DNA from 4 places in the Viridibacillus sp. FSL R5-0888 genome. Region 1 is predicted to be linked to each of the others. Evidence: a T-box and tRNA genes for the amino acid it is inferred to sense, from the RefSeq annotation. Region 1 holds a T-box; the other regions hold tRNA genes.
The links. The T-box of region 1 lies ahead of thrS (threonine--tRNA ligase). A T-box ahead of a tRNA ligase gene usually reads a tRNA of that ligase, here a tRNA-Thr.
Positions count from the first base shown of each region.

Region 2: it encodes a tRNA-Thr, which carries the amino acid that the T-box ahead of thrS (threonine--tRNA ligase) is inferred to sense. The anticodon was not compared.
Region 3: it encodes a tRNA-Thr, which carries the amino acid that the T-box ahead of thrS (threonine--tRNA ligase) is inferred to sense. The anticodon was not compared.
Region 4: it encodes a tRNA-Thr, which carries the amino acid that the T-box ahead of thrS (threonine--tRNA ligase) is inferred to sense. The anticodon was not compared.

Region 1 is NZ_JBBPAU010000001.1:1,017,902-1,021,535, reverse strand. It holds gene thrS (threonine--tRNA ligase) at 1-1,756, opposite strand, end outside; T-box leader at 2,049-2,292, opposite strand; gene dnaI (primosomal protein DnaI) at 2,368-3,312, opposite strand; gene MKY02_RS05030 (replication initiation and membrane attachment family protein) at 3,299-3,634, opposite strand, start outside.
Region 2 is NZ_JBBPAU010000001.1:102,076-105,709, forward strand. It holds rRNA gene MKY02_RS00490 (23S ribosomal RNA) at 1-1,647, shown strand, start outside; rRNA gene rrf (5S ribosomal RNA) at 1,776-1,891, shown strand; tRNA gene MKY02_RS00500 (tRNA-Val) at 1,901-1,976, shown strand; tRNA gene MKY02_RS00505 (tRNA-Thr) at 1,994-2,069, shown strand; tRNA gene MKY02_RS00510 (tRNA-Lys) at 2,082-2,157, shown strand; tRNA gene MKY02_RS00515 (tRNA-Leu) at 2,178-2,262, shown strand; tRNA gene MKY02_RS00520 (tRNA-Gly) at 2,288-2,362, shown strand; tRNA gene MKY02_RS00525 (tRNA-Leu) at 2,369-2,457, shown strand; tRNA gene MKY02_RS00530 (tRNA-Arg) at 2,490-2,566, shown strand; tRNA gene MKY02_RS00535 (tRNA-Pro) at 2,571-2,647, shown strand; tRNA gene MKY02_RS00540 (tRNA-Ala) at 2,667-2,742, shown strand; rRNA gene MKY02_RS00545 (16S ribosomal RNA) at 2,890-3,634, shown strand, end outside.
Region 3 is NZ_JBBPAU010000001.1:863,204-866,837, forward strand. It holds rRNA gene MKY02_RS04235 (23S ribosomal RNA) at 1-1,768, shown strand, start outside; rRNA gene rrf (5S ribosomal RNA) at 1,902-2,017, shown strand; tRNA gene MKY02_RS04245 (tRNA-Val) at 2,027-2,102, shown strand; tRNA gene MKY02_RS04250 (tRNA-Thr) at 2,121-2,196, shown strand; tRNA gene MKY02_RS04255 (tRNA-Lys) at 2,209-2,284, shown strand; tRNA gene MKY02_RS04260 (tRNA-Leu) at 2,304-2,388, shown strand; tRNA gene MKY02_RS04265 (tRNA-Gly) at 2,414-2,488, shown strand; tRNA gene MKY02_RS04270 (tRNA-Leu) at 2,495-2,583, shown strand; tRNA gene MKY02_RS04275 (tRNA-Arg) at 2,613-2,689, shown strand; tRNA gene MKY02_RS04280 (tRNA-Pro) at 2,694-2,770, shown strand; tRNA gene MKY02_RS04285 (tRNA-Ala) at 2,790-2,865, shown strand; tRNA gene MKY02_RS04290 (tRNA-Met) at 2,893-2,966, shown strand; tRNA gene MKY02_RS04295 (tRNA-Ile) at 2,983-3,059, shown strand; tRNA gene MKY02_RS04300 (tRNA-Ser) at 3,082-3,174, shown strand; tRNA gene MKY02_RS04305 (tRNA-Met) at 3,207-3,283, shown strand; tRNA gene MKY02_RS04310 (tRNA-Asp) at 3,287-3,363, shown strand; tRNA gene MKY02_RS04315 (tRNA-Phe) at 3,393-3,468, shown strand; tRNA gene MKY02_RS04320 (tRNA-Gly) at 3,473-3,546, shown strand; tRNA gene MKY02_RS04325 (tRNA-Ile) at 3,554-3,630, shown strand.
Region 4 is NZ_JBBPAU010000001.1:109,833-113,466, forward strand. It holds rRNA gene rrf (5S ribosomal RNA) at 36-151, shown strand; tRNA gene MKY02_RS00570 (tRNA-Asn) at 988-1,062, shown strand; tRNA gene MKY02_RS00575 (tRNA-Thr) at 1,076-1,148, shown strand; tRNA gene MKY02_RS00580 (tRNA-Glu) at 1,292-1,366, shown strand; tRNA gene MKY02_RS00585 (tRNA-Val) at 1,394-1,469, shown strand; tRNA gene MKY02_RS00590 (tRNA-Tyr) at 1,480-1,563, shown strand; tRNA gene MKY02_RS00595 (tRNA-Gln) at 1,596-1,670, shown strand; tRNA gene MKY02_RS00600 (tRNA-Lys) at 1,684-1,756, shown strand; gene rocF (arginase) at 2,058-2,963, shown strand; gene sigW (RNA polymerase sigma factor SigW) at 3,223-3,634, shown strand, end outside.

The sequences.
Region 1 (3,634 bases):
TTTCTTCACGATCATCCATTTCAACACGGAAGCCTGCTGCTTGAAGTTTTTCTTCTACTTGTTTTGCATAGTCGAAGTGAACTTCGTTTGATACAGGGATGATTTCTACTTGCACTGGCGCTAACCAAGTTGGGAATGCACCTTTGTATTCTTCTATCAAGAAAGCTACAAAACGTTCCATTGTTGATACAACACCACGGTGGATAACAACAGGACGATGTGGTTTACCATCTTCACCAACATAGCTTAGATCAAAGCGTTCTGGTAATAAGAAGTCAAGTTGAACTGTTGATAAAGTTTCTTCTTTACCAATTGCAGTTTTTACTTGAACGTCAAGTTTTGGACCATAGAATGCTGCTTCGCCTTCAGCTTCGAAGTAATCTAAGCCTAGTTCATCCATTGCTTCTTTTAGCATACCTTGCGCTTTTTCCCACATTGCATCATCATCGAAGTATTTTTCAGTATCAGCTGGGTCACGGTAAGACAGACGGAATGAGTAATCATTTAAATCAAAGTCTTTATAAACTCCAAGCACTAATTCTACTACACGTTTAAATTCTTCTTTAATTTGGTCTGGACGAACGAAAATATGCGCATCATTTAGAGTCATACCACGTACACGTTGAAGTCCTGATACAGCACCTGACATTTCGTAACGGTGCATTGTACCAAGTTCAGCAATACGTAATGGCAGGTTACGATATGAGTGCATTGACGATTTGTAAACCATCATATGGTGTGGACAGTTCATCGGGCGTAATACAAATGTTTCGTTATCCACTTCCATTGGTGGGAACATATCATCTTGATAGTGTGCCCAGTGTCCTGAAGTTTCATATAACTCTTTTGAACCCAATACAGGAGTATAAACATGTTTATAACCAAGAGACAATTCTTTGTCTACGATATAACGTTCAATTGTACGACGAATTGTCGCACCATTTGGTAACCATAACGGTAGACCTTGACCTACTTTTTGAGAAGTAGTGAATAATTCAAGTTCTTTACCAATTTTACGGTGATCACGTTCTTTTGCTTCTTCTAGCATTTGAAGATGTGCTTTTAGATCGTCTTTTGTAAAGAATGCTGTTCCGTAAATACGTTGTAGCATTTTGTTATCTGAATTACCTCTCCAGTATGCACCAGCGATTGATAACAATTTAAATTCTTTAATCTTACCTGTAGATGGAACGTGTACACCACGGCAAAGGTCGAAGAAATCGCCTTGTTCGTAGATTGATACTTGCTCATCTGCAGGAATAGCTTCGATAAGTTCTAATTTATATTCATCATCAATTGCAGTGAAGCGTTCGATTGCTTCAGCACGTGATATGTCTTGGCGAGTGATGACGATATTTTCAGAAATGATTTTTTTCATTTCTTTTTCGATTTTCAGAAGATCATCAGCAGTGATTGGTTCTGGTGAGTCGATATCGTAGTAGAAACCACCTTCAATTACTGGACCTACTCCAAGTTTTACACCAGGGAACATACGTTTAACAGCTTGCGCTAAAAGGTGAGCTGTAGAATGACGCATTACTTCTAATGCTTCAGAATCAGAAGGTGTTACGATTGCAATGTCACCGTCTTCTTCTAAAGGTGTTGTTAAATCTACTAATTGTCCGTTGAATTTACCAACGATTGCTTTTTTACGAAGTCCCGGGCTAATTGATTGTGCAATTTCTTCAGTTGTTGTACCTTTTGAAAATTCCTTTACTGCGCCATCTGGGAATTTTAAATTAATCATGTCTGCCATTTTGTAATCTCCTTTTAGTTTTATTTATTTTAGCCTTACGAGAGGTTTAGGGCCGCACGATGCGGGTCACGCTGTCGTTGCCACAGGACGTGGCGTTTTTAGACTTTTTTCCTTTAAGTGGGTCGCTTCAGCATTTAGATAAATTTCTAGCTTCAGCGGCCAGACTCTCGAGGTCACTTCCACTTTCTCGGACAAAAGCTAAAAAACGCTTTTGTTTCGAAAGTTTCAGTGCTTGTCGAGTCTGAACGGGCCGCTTTAGCATTTAGATAAAAACGCAAAAAAGCCCCATCCCAAAAGGGACGAGGCTGTATTCTCGTGGTTCCACCCTTCTTCCTTCTACTGCCAACACTTAAAAAGAGTGCAGGTATAGACGAAGCTCTCGATCGGCTAACGGGCCGTTACCGTCGACAATTACTAGTACATTCACTGTCGCTGCTCCAAGGGGGTAAATAATTTGCCGTACTAAGAAGCTTCCAGCCTAGGCTTCTCTCTCTAAAAGTCGTACAAAAAATTGTTGTCCTTTTCAAAGCATTTTTTATATTATGACTGAAAGTATACGCTCGATTAAGTTTAAAATCAAGTAGGAAAAAAAGTCAATCAAAAAAATGCAACTATTTCTGATCTCTTCGGTTTTGCCCACTCATTCGGATTGGTGTCGTCACAGCTTTAATACGCTCCATAATTCGTGAAGCTTTTAACATATCACGATCACCTTTTTGGTTATAAGCTAAATGGTCTTCTAATTCATCATATCCAAGATTCGAAGTGATGAATGTCGGCAATTGTTCCGCCATTCGGTAATGAAAAATCGTTCCCAAAATTTCGTCACGTGTCCAACTCGACAACGTTTCAGCGCCTAAGTCATCTAGCATTAAAACAGGCGCCTTTTTCACAAAATCTATTTTCTCTTGTAAAGATTGATCTTGGATTGAACCTTTCATTTCACGTAAAAACTCGGGTACAAATACTACAACCGATTTGATTTGTAAAGTCGCCAATTCATTGGCAATAGCCCCTAATACAAAAGATTTACCGACACCAAATTCACCATATAAATAAAAGCCTTTGTGAGGAAGTTCACCCGTTTCTTTAAATTCACGAACGAAATCCGCTGCGCGATTAGCGATATTCACACGTGAATGATCATCAATCATTAAATCTTTGATCGTCGCTCTTAACACGTCTTTTGGCATATGCATACTCGAAATCATAGAGGCAGCTTGACGACGCTCATCCTCCATGCGTTTTTGTTGACACGGTGTATATTCGACTTCTATTGAATCGCGGATAATTGATAATATTGGCACAAAGCCCTTTAATGCATTTTGACATTTTGCAACGGATACACATTCGTCACAATCATGTTTCTGTCCTGTATATTCATATAATTTACCTAGACCACGGTCTACCATATCTTTGTTTACTTCTTGATCGTTGTCAGCTAGAAATTGCTGGACACCTTTATTTTCAAGAATTTCTCGCTTCATTTGCTCGTATCGTTCTTGAAAAGTTTGTGAATCCATCACTTTTCTAAGTTGATTATTAATCGGTTCCATGTGAATCCACCTGCCCTTCCTCTATTCCTAGTTTCTCTAGAATTTTACGTCTTTCCTCTTCAAAATCGGTATCACTCTTAGCTGCTTCTTTTGAAGTTTCTTTTATAGTATCTTCTTTCTGAGGTTTCTTTTCTTTATTTTTCTTAAACCAGTCAGGGACTTTTTCTTCTCGACCACCGGTGTAACGTTTTTTCGTTGCAGGTTTTTGCTCAGCTGTTTTCCATTCCATATACTGCTTATGCTCTTTGCGCGCTAAGTCCATTGCTTCTTTCGTCGTTTTCACACCTTTTCGAATCCAATGTGAGGCAATCTTTTCGACATA
Region 2 (3,634 bases), 920 kb from region 1:
CGCTTAGAAGTGAGAATGCCGGTATGAGTAGCGAAAGACGGGTGAGAATCCCGTCCACCGAATGACTAAGGTTTCCTGAGGAAGGCTCGTCCGCTCAGGGTTAGTCGGGACCTAAGCCGAGGCCGATAGGCGTAGGCGATGGACAACAGGTTGATATTCCTGTACCACCTATTTACCATTTGAGCAATGGGGGGACGCAGTAGGATAGGGTAAGCATGCTGTTGGTTATGCATGTTCAAGCAGTGAGGCGTGAAATGAGGCAAATCCCATTTCTATAACGTTGAGCTGTGATGACGAGGACGTATGTCCGGAGTTCCTGATTTCACACTGCCAAGAAAAGCCTCTAGCGAGGTAAAAGGTGCCCGTACCGCAAACCGACACAGGTAGTCGAGGAGAGAATCCTAAGGTGTGCGAGAGAACTCTCGTTAAGGAACTCGGCAAAATGACCCCGTAACTTCGGGAGAAGGGGTGCTCTAGTAGGGTGAAAGCCCGAGAGAGCCGCAGTGAATAGGCCCAGGCGACTGTTTAGCAAAAACACAGGTCTCTGCAAAACCGTAAGGTGACGTATAGGGGCTGACGCCTGCCCGGTGCTGGAAGGTTAAGAGGAGTGCTTAGCGCAAGCGAAGGTGCGAATTGAAGCCCCAGTAAACGGCGGCCGTAACTATAACGGTCCTAAGGTAGCGAAATTCCTTGTCGGGTAAGTTCCGACCCGCACGAAAGGCGTAACGATCTGGGCACTGTCTCAACGAGAGACTCGGTGAAATTATAGTACCTGTGAAGATGCAGGTTACCCGCGACAGGACGGAAAGACCCCGTGGAGCTTTACTGTAGCCTGATATTGAATTTTGATACATCTTGTACAGGATAGGTAGGAGCCAGAGATTCCGGAGCGCCAGCTTCGGAGGAGGCGTTGGTGGGATACTACCCTAGATGTATTGAACTTCTAACCCATGCCCCTTAGCGGGGTAGGAGACAGTGTCAGGCGGGCAGTTTGACTGGGGCGGTCGCCTCCTAAAGAGTAACGGAGGCGCCCAAAGGTTCCCTCAGAATGGTTGGAAATCATTCGTAGAGTGTAAAGGCATAAGGGAGCTTGACTGCGAGACCTACAAGTCGAGCAGGGTCGAAAGACGGGCTTAGTGATCCGGTGGTTCCGCATGGAAGGGCCATCGCTCAACGGATAAAAGCTACCCCGGGGATAACAGGCTTATCTCCCCCAAGAGTCCACATCGACGGGGAGGTTTGGCACCTCGATGTCGGCTCATCGCATCCTGGGGCTGTAGTCGGTCCCAAGGGTTGGGCTGTTCGCCCATTAAAGCGGTACGCGAGCTGGGTTCAGAACGTCGTGAGACAGTTCGGTCCCTATCCGTCGTGGGCGTAGGAAATTTGAGAGGAGCTGTCCTTAGTACGAGAGGACCGGGATGGACACACCGCTGGTGTACCAGTTGTTCTGCCAAGGGCATCGCTGGGTAGCTATGTGTGGACGGGATAAGTGCTGAAAGCATCTAAGCATGAAGCCCCCCTCAAGATGAGATTTCCCATTACGCAAGTAAGTAAGATCCCTCAAAGACGATGAGGTAGATAGGTTCGAGGTGGAAGTGTGGCGACATACGGAGCTGACGAATACTAATAGATCGAGGACTTAACCAAATTTTACTTAACAAACTTCAATGTAATTTATCCAGTTTTGAGAGAACAAGAAAAACTTATTAAAAAAGTTTAAAAAACACTTGCTTTTAGCTAAGTGAAGTGATATAATAATTCTTGTCTTAAAATAGTCTAGTGACGATAGCAAAGAGGTCACACCCGTTCCCATGCCGAACACGGAAGTTAAGCTCTTTAGCGCCGATGGTAGTTGGGGGTTTCCCCCTGTGAGAGTAGGACGTTGCTAGGCGAATAATATGGAGGATTAGCTCAGCTGGGAGAGCACCTGCCTTACAAGCAGGGGGTCGGCGGTTCGATCCCGTCATCCTCCACCATTTTTCAAATAAACATTGCCGGTGTAGCTCAGTTGGTAGAGCAACTGACTTGTAATCAGTAGGTCGAGGGTTCGACTCCTTTCGCCGGCACCATTCATTTTATTTGAGCCATTAGCTCAGTTGGTAGAGCATCTGACTTTTAATCAGAGGGTCGTAGGTTCGAATCCTACATGGCTCACCATTTTTTAAAAAACATTATATGCGGGTGTGGCGGAACTGGCAGACGCACTAGACTTAGGATCTAGCGCCGCAAGGCGTGGGGGTTCGACTCCCTTCACCCGCACCATAATTTTTAAGTTTATCAGCATATTGCGGAAGTAGTTCAGTGGTAGAACACCACCTTGCCAAGGTGGGGGTCGCGAGTTCGAACCTCGTCTTCCGCTCCAAAATATGCCGGGGTGGCGGAACTGGCAGACGCACAGGACTTAAAATCCTGCGGTAGGTGACTACCGTACCGGTTCGATTCCGGTCCTCGGCACCATTTCTTTTAATTTAATACAAGTGATAATATATGCGCCCGTAGCTCAATTGGATAGAGCGTCTGACTACGGATCAGAAGGTTGTGGATTCGACTTCTGCCGGGCGCGCCATTAACGGGAAGTAGCTCAGCTTGGTAGAGCACTTGGTTTGGGACCAAGGGGTCGCAGGTTCGAATCCTGTCTTCCCGACCATTATTACTTATACCCATACGGGGCCTTAGCTCAGCTGGGAGAGCGCCTGCCTTGCACGCAGGAGGTCAGCGGTTCGATCCCGCTAGGCTCCACCATATATATCTTATGAACCTTGAAAACTGAACATGCAAGACGTTAATCAATAAATGTTTTTGAACATCAACTCTGTTGGTGGATCAAAACAAAAATAGATATCATCTTCGGATGATACGCTAGCAAAGCTAATGAGCTTTCAAACTACTTTTATGGAGAGTTTGATCCTGGCTCAGGACGAACGCTGGCGGCGTGCCTAATACATGCAAGTCGAGCGAATGATGAAGAAGCTTGCTTCTTCTGATTTAGCGGCGGACGGGTGAGTAACACGTGGGCAACCTACCTAGTAGATTGGGATAACTCCGGGAAACCGGGGCTAATACCGAATAATCCATTTTGTCACATGGCAAAATGCTGAAAGGCGGTTTCGGCTGTCACTACTAGATGGGCCCGCGGTGCATTAGCTAGTTGGTGGGGTAATGGCCTACCAAGGCAACGATGCATAGCCGACCTGAGAGGGTGATCGGCCACATTGGGACTGAGACACGGCCCAAACTCCTACGGGAGGCAGCAGTAGGGAATCTTCCACAATGGACGAAAGTCTGATGGAGCAACGCCGCGTGAGTGATGAAGGTTTTCGGATCGTAAAACTCTGTTGTAAGGGAAGAACAAGTACGTTAGTAACTGAACGTACCTTGACGGTACCTTATTAGAAAGCCACGGCTAACTACGTGCCAGCAGCCGCGGTAATACGTAGGTGGCAAGCGTTGTCCGGATTTATTGGGCGTAAAGCGCGCGCAGGTGGTTTCTTAAGTCTGATGTGAAAGCCCACGGCTCAACCGTGGAGGGTCATTGGAAACTGGGAGACTTGAGTGCAGAAGAGGAAAGTGGAATTCCAAGTGTAGCGGTGAAATGCGTAGAGATTTGGAGGAACACCAGTGGCGAAGGCGACTT
Region 3 (3,634 bases), 150 kb from region 1:
CGCTGCGCCGAAAATGTATCGGGGCTAAACAATTCACCGAAGCTGTGGATGGACATCTTAGATGTCCGTGGTAGGAGAGCGTTCTAAGTGCTGTGAAGTCAGACCGGAAGGACTGGTGGAGCGCTTAGAAGTGAGAATGCCGGTATGAGTAGCGAAAGACGGGTGAGAATCCCGTCCACCGAATGACTAAGGTTTCCTGAGGAAGGCTCGTCCGCTCAGGGTTAGTCGGGACCTAAGCCGAGGCCGATAGGCGTAGGCGATGGACAACAGGTTGATATTCCTGTACCACCTATTTACCATTTGAGCAATGGGGGGACGCAGTAGGATAGGGTAAGCATGCTGTTGGTTATGCATGTTCAAGCAGTGAGGCGTGAAATGAGGCAAATCCCATTTCTATAACGTTGAGCTGTGATGACGAGGACGTATGTCCGGAGTTCCTGATTTCACACTGCCAAGAAAAGCCTCTAGCGAGGTAAAAGGTGCCCGTACCGCAAACCGACACAGGTAGTCGAGGAGAGAATCCTAAGGTGTGCGAGAGAACTCTCGTTAAGGAACTCGGCAAAATGACCCCGTAACTTCGGGAGAAGGGGTGCTCTAGTAGGGTGAAAGCCCGAGAGAGCCGCAGTGAATAGGCCCAGGCGACTGTTTAGCAAAAACACAGGTCTCTGCAAAACCGTAAGGTGACGTATAGGGGCTGACGCCTGCCCGGTGCTGGAAGGTTAAGAGGAGTGCTTAGCGCAAGCGAAGGTGCGAATTGAAGCCCCAGTAAACGGCGGCCGTAACTATAACGGTCCTAAGGTAGCGAAATTCCTTGTCGGGTAAGTTCCGACCCGCACGAAAGGCGTAACGATCTGGGCACTGTCTCAACGAGAGACTCGGTGAAATTATAGTACCTGTGAAGATGCAGGTTACCCGCGACAGGACGGAAAGACCCCGTGGAGCTTTACTGTAGCCTGATATTGAATTTTGATACATCTTGTACAGGATAGGTAGGAGCCAGAGATTCCGGAGCGCCAGCTTCGGAGGAGGCGTTGGTGGGATACTACCCTAGATGTATTGAACTTCTAACCCATGCCCCTTAGCGGGGTAGGAGACAGTGTCAGGCGGGCAGTTTGACTGGGGCGGTCGCCTCCTAAAGAGTAACGGAGGCGCCCAAAGGTTCCCTCAGAATGGTTGGAAATCATTCGTAGAGTGTAAAGGCATAAGGGAGCTTGACTGCGAGACCTACAAGTCGAGCAGGGTCGAAAGACGGGCTTAGTGATCCGGTGGTTCCGCATGGAAGGGCCATCGCTCAACGGATAAAAGCTACCCCGGGGATAACAGGCTTATCTCCCCCAAGAGTCCACATCGACGGGGAGGTTTGGCACCTCGATGTCGGCTCATCGCATCCTGGGGCTGTAGTCGGTCCCAAGGGTTGGGCTGTTCGCCCATTAAAGCGGTACGCGAGCTGGGTTCAGAACGTCGTGAGACAGTTCGGTCCCTATCCGTCGTGGGCGTAGGAAATTTGAGAGGAGCTGTCCTTAGTACGAGAGGACCGGGATGGACACACCGCTGGTGTACCAGTTGTTCTGCCAAGGGCATCGCTGGGTAGCTATGTGTGGACGGGATAAGTGCTGAAAGCATCTAAGCATGAAGCCCCCCTCAAGATGAGATTTCCCATTACGCAAGTAAGTAAGATCCCTCAAAGACGATGAGGTAGATAGGTTCGAGGTGGAAGTGTGGCGACATACGGAGCTGACGAATACTAATAGATCGAGGACTTAACCAAATTTTACTTAACGAACTTCAATGTAATTTATCCAGTTTTGAGAGAATAAGAAAAAAACTTTTCTAAAATAGCAAAAAACACTTGCTAAACTTTAAAAAAGATGTTATAATAATTCTTGTCCTTAAGAAAATAGTCTAGTGACGATGGCAAAGAGGTCACACCCGTTCCCATGCCGAACACGGAAGTTAAGCTCTTTAGCGCCGATGGTAGTTGGGGGTTTCCCCCTGTGAGAGTAGGACGTTGCTAGGCGAACAATATGGAGGATTAGCTCAGCTGGGAGAGCACCTGCCTTACAAGCAGGGGGTCGGCGGTTCGATCCCGTCATCCTCCACCATTATTTTAAATAAACAATGCCGGTGTAGCTCAGTTGGTAGAGCAACTGACTTGTAATCAGTAGGTCGAGGGTTCGACTCCTTTCGCCGGCACCATTCATTTTATATGAGCCATTAGCTCAGTTGGTAGAGCATCTGACTTTTAATCAGAGGGTCGTAGGTTCGAATCCTACATGGCTCACCATTTTTAAAAAACATTATATGCGGGTGTGGCGGAACTGGCAGACGCACTAGACTTAGGATCTAGCGCCGCAAGGCGTGGGGGTTCGACTCCCTTCACCCGCACCATAATTTTTAAGTTTATCAGCATATTGCGGAAGTAGTTCAGTGGTAGAACACCACCTTGCCAAGGTGGGGGTCGCGAGTTCGAACCTCGTCTTCCGCTCCAAAATATGCCGGGGTGGCGGAACTGGCAGACGCACAGGACTTAAAATCCTGCGGTAGGTGACTACCGTACCGGTTCGATTCCGGTCCTCGGCACCATATTTTAATATAATATAAGTGATATAAATGCGCCCGTAGCTCAATTGGATAGAGCGTCTGACTACGGATCAGAAGGTTGTGGATTCGACTTCTGCCGGGCGCGCCATTAACGGGAAGTAGCTCAGCTTGGTAGAGCACTTGGTTTGGGACCAAGGGGTCGCAGGTTCGAATCCTGTCTTCCCGACCATTAATACTTTCAACCCTATGGGGCCTTAGCTCAGCTGGGAGAGCGCCTGCCTTGCACGCAGGAGGTCAGCGGTTCGATCCCGCTAGGCTCCACCAATTTATTACTAAATTTAATACCATCATGGCGGCGTAGCTCAGCTGGCTAGAGCGTACGGTTCATACCCGTGAGGTCGGGGGTTCGATCCCCTCTGCCGCCATACTAACCAAACTAAAGGACCTTTAGCTCAGTTGGTTAGAGCAGACGGCTCATAACCGTCCGGTCGCAGGTTCGAGTCCTGCAAGGTCCACCATCTACACAACGTTATATTTTTTGGAGGAATACCCAAGTCTGGCTGAAGGGATCGGTCTTGAAAACCGACAGGCGGGTCATACCGCGCGGGGGTTCGAATCCCTCTTCCTCCTCCATTTTTTAAAATTTAATTTCATAATATCATTATCGCGGGGTGGAGCAGTTCGGTAGCTCGTCGGGCTCATAACCCGAAGGTCACAGGTTCAAATCCTGTCCCCGCAACCAAATGGTCCGGTAGTTCAGTTGGTTAGAATGCCTGCCTGTCACGCAGGAGGTCGCGGGTTCGAGTCCCGTCCGGACCGCCATTTTTTAAAAATATTGTATTAATCATCATGGGTCAGTAGCTCAGTTGGTAGAGCATTAGATTGAAGCTCTAAGTGTCGGCGGTTCGATTCCGTCCTGACCCACCATGATGCGGGTGTAGTTTAGTGGTAAAACCACAGCCTTCCAAGCTGTTGTCGAGAGTTCGATTCTCTTCACCCGCTCCAATTTTATGGGCCTATAGCTCAGCTGGTTAGAGCGCACGCCTGATAAGCGTGAGGTCGATGGTTCGAGTCCATTTAGGCCCACCATTAA
Region 4 (3,634 bases), 910 kb from region 1:
TATCCAGTTTTGAGAGAACAAGTTCTCTAATATAGTCTAGTGATGATGGCAAAGAGGTCACACCCGTTCCCATGCCGAACACGGAAGTTAAGCTCTTTAGCGCCGATGGTAGTTGGGGGTTTCCCCCTGTGAGAGTAGGACGTTGCTAGGCACATCAAAGCGCAGCTGATTTAATCAGTTGTGCTTTTTTATTTAGAAAATAGTTATAATAGGTAGGGTTGTGGAATTCTTGATTTCTCCATATTGCGTATGGAACTTTTTATCATCAGATAATTCGTTTTCAACTTATTTTCATATACAATCGATGTGCAGAGTTATTAGATAAGTATTGAATCACTGAATATCAGCTACAATTTACAAATCCGCCATTAGCTACTCTTGAGTTGTGTAAAACGGATATAGACAGGCATCCAATTATTGCATTTTATAATTGTGAAATGCTGAGTTTCTTTGTTTTACATAATAATTTGGATGTGTAGTCATACTCAGATAATTCCAATACAATTTTATTAGGCTCATGCTTAACAAATTATTTGTATTATAGAAAAGGTTATGCAACAAATATACTATCTCAGTTACCGATGTATATAAAGGAAAATATCCGCTTATTAATGGAATAGTTCTAGCAGCTAATGATGGTAATATAGTTGCGCAGGAATTATACAGAAAAGTGGAGTTTGTGTATAAAAGTATAAGAATCCAAATTGAAAATAGTCCACCAATTGTTATGAAAATATCATTTTAATAGCCTTTAGGAGCATAATCGATATATGTTGGTAATCTAATGTTAGATTACGCTTAAAACGCCTTAAAACGCTTAAATAGGGTTTTTATGATAGTTAGAATTGCTGTAAAAAATATAGGTATATTTAAATGCATAATAATTAAAACTTTTTTCCTTAAATAGCTTGAAATGTTTTAATATGCTGTTATAATAATATTTGTGTTCGATAAAAGTAACATCTAAAGAAGCGATAATATTATTGTTCCGAAGTAGCTCAGTGGTAGAGCAATCGGCTGTTAACCGATCGGTCGTAGGTTCGAGTCCTACCTTCGGAGCCATTTTTTTGTCTATGCTTCCATAGCTCAGCAGGTAGAGTGCTTCCATGGTAAGGAAGAGGTCACCGGTTCGAGCCCGGTTGGAAGCTTTCAATTATTTATCCAGAAGTAGAAAAATATCGAATTTTGTTTAGTAAGATGAATTTTTTAATATTTTTAAATAAAGTATTGCATTTTTATTTAAATAGTGTTAATATAATTCTTGTCCTGTTTTAAGCAGTACGGCATTAATGGCCCCTTGGTCAAGCGGTTAAGACACCGCCCTTTCACGGCGGTAACACGGGTTCGAATCCCGTAGGGGTCACCATTTTTAAAAATTATTTTACATATCCATGGAGGATTAGCTCAGCTGGGAGAGCACCTGCCTTACAAGCAGGGGGTCGGCGGTTCGATCCCGTCATCCTCCACCATATTTTTTTCGGAGGGGTAGCGAAGAGGCTAAACGCGGCGGACTGTAAATCCGCTCCTTCGGGTTCGGCGGTTCGAATCCGTCCCCCTCCACCATTTTTTTATATAAAATATTCATTATTCATTGTTGGGGTATAGCCAAGCGGTAAGGCAACGGATTTTGATTCCGTCATGCCCTGGTTCGAATCCAGGTACCCCAGCCATTTTTAATTTTATGAGCCATTAGCTCAGTTGGTAGAGCATCTGACTTTTAATCAGAGGGTCGTAGGTTCGAATCCTACATGGCTCACTTTCATATAAAATTTCAACCTCTTTCTACACTTTGTAGAGAGAGGTTTTTTTGTGGTTAGTAGTGTAAAAAAATAAGGGGTCCCCTATACTTTTCAAGGGGTATTTTTAATAGAGTGCGTAACTTTGTATAACTACTGATAAATTCAATTTGAACAATAGTGTAGTACTTACTTTTGTTGCAACTTTGTTCTCTATTTAAGTGTTTAATATTTTGTATAAATATTCAGAATTTTGTGGGGTTGAGCCAACATGATTCTAGCATTTACAATATAGGTAATACACAAAGGGGGAATAAAATAATGCATAAATTAAATGTTTCATTAATAGGTGTACCAATGGATCTTGGTCAAACACGTCGTGGGGTTGATATGGGACCAAGTGCGATCCGATATGCGGGCGCTGTAGAAAGATTAGAAGCAATGGGCTATGAAGTGATAGACGAGGGTGATATTGAGATTGGGATATCTGAGCGTGAGGTATCAGCTGATACAAACTTACGAAATTTATCAGCTGTAACTGAAGCCAGTACAAAGCTTGCAAATAAGGTACATGATGTCGTTTTACAAAATCATTTTCCGCTTGTGCTTGGTGGAGATCATAGTATTGCAATAGGCACACTTGCAGGTTTATCAGACCATTATGAGAATTTAGGAGTTATTTGGTATGATGCACATGCAGATTTGAATACAGGTGATACTTCACCATCTGGTAATATTCATGGTATGCCACTAGCTGTAAGTATTGGACTTGGTCATGAAAAGCTGGTAAACATTCGTGATTATGCTCCAAAAGTGAAACCTGAGAATATTGTAATTATAGGTGCTCGCTCGGTGGATCCAGGGGAACGTGAATTAATAAAAGAAAAAGGAATTAAAGTGTACACCATGCATGAAATTGATAGAGTGGGAATGACTAAAGTTATTCAAGATGCAATTATTTATTTGAGAGGGAAAAATGTAGATGGATTGCATTTGTCACTGGATCTAGATGGAATAGACCCGCTTTACACGCCAGGAGTTGGGACGCCTGTTCCAGGAGGTATTACATATCGTGAAAGCCATTTAGCGATGGAGATGTTATATGAATCAGAAATGATTACCTCAGCTGAATTTGTAGAAGTAAATCCAATCCTAGATGAAAAAAATAAAACAGCAGATGTAGCAGTTGCTTTAATGGGATCGTTATTCGGTGAAAAATTAATGTAATGTAAAAGGACGGGCATGCCCGTCCTTTTATAATTGCTGAAAAGTTTAGGTTTTTTTGAAATGGGAACTTATTGGCAAGTAATTAAGTCCTGAAAAGAAGAGTTTCTTATGAATTTGAATCATTTTTACTTACATATTTGTTATAATTATGGAAGAAAGATTTTTTAGAGCTTTAAAAAATTTTTTTCAAAAAAATGAAACTTACATTATGGGCGACTCGTATATAGAATAACAGCCGCATGGGCGGAGGGAAATCACAATGGACGCATTAATCAACAAGAGAATAAAACAAGTGCTGAAAGGCGATCAAAGTGCGTATTCTGATATTGTGAGCCTCTACCAGCAAAAGCTGTACCAAGTTTGTTATCGCATGCTTGGCAATCAACATGAAGCGGAAGATATAGCGCAGGAGGCATTTGTCCGTGCGTATATTAATCTTCATACTTTTGATTTGAATCGAAAATTTTCGACTTGGCTGTACCGTATAGCGACGAATTTATGTATAGACCGTATAAGGAAGAAGAAACCGGACTATTACTTAGATGCACAAGTTGCTGGAACGGACGGTCTAGATATGTATTCTCAAATTTCCTCATCAGATAGGCTGCCTGAGGAAGAAGTAGAAAGAATGGAGCTGCAGGAGCGAATTCAATATGAAATTAGCCAGTTGC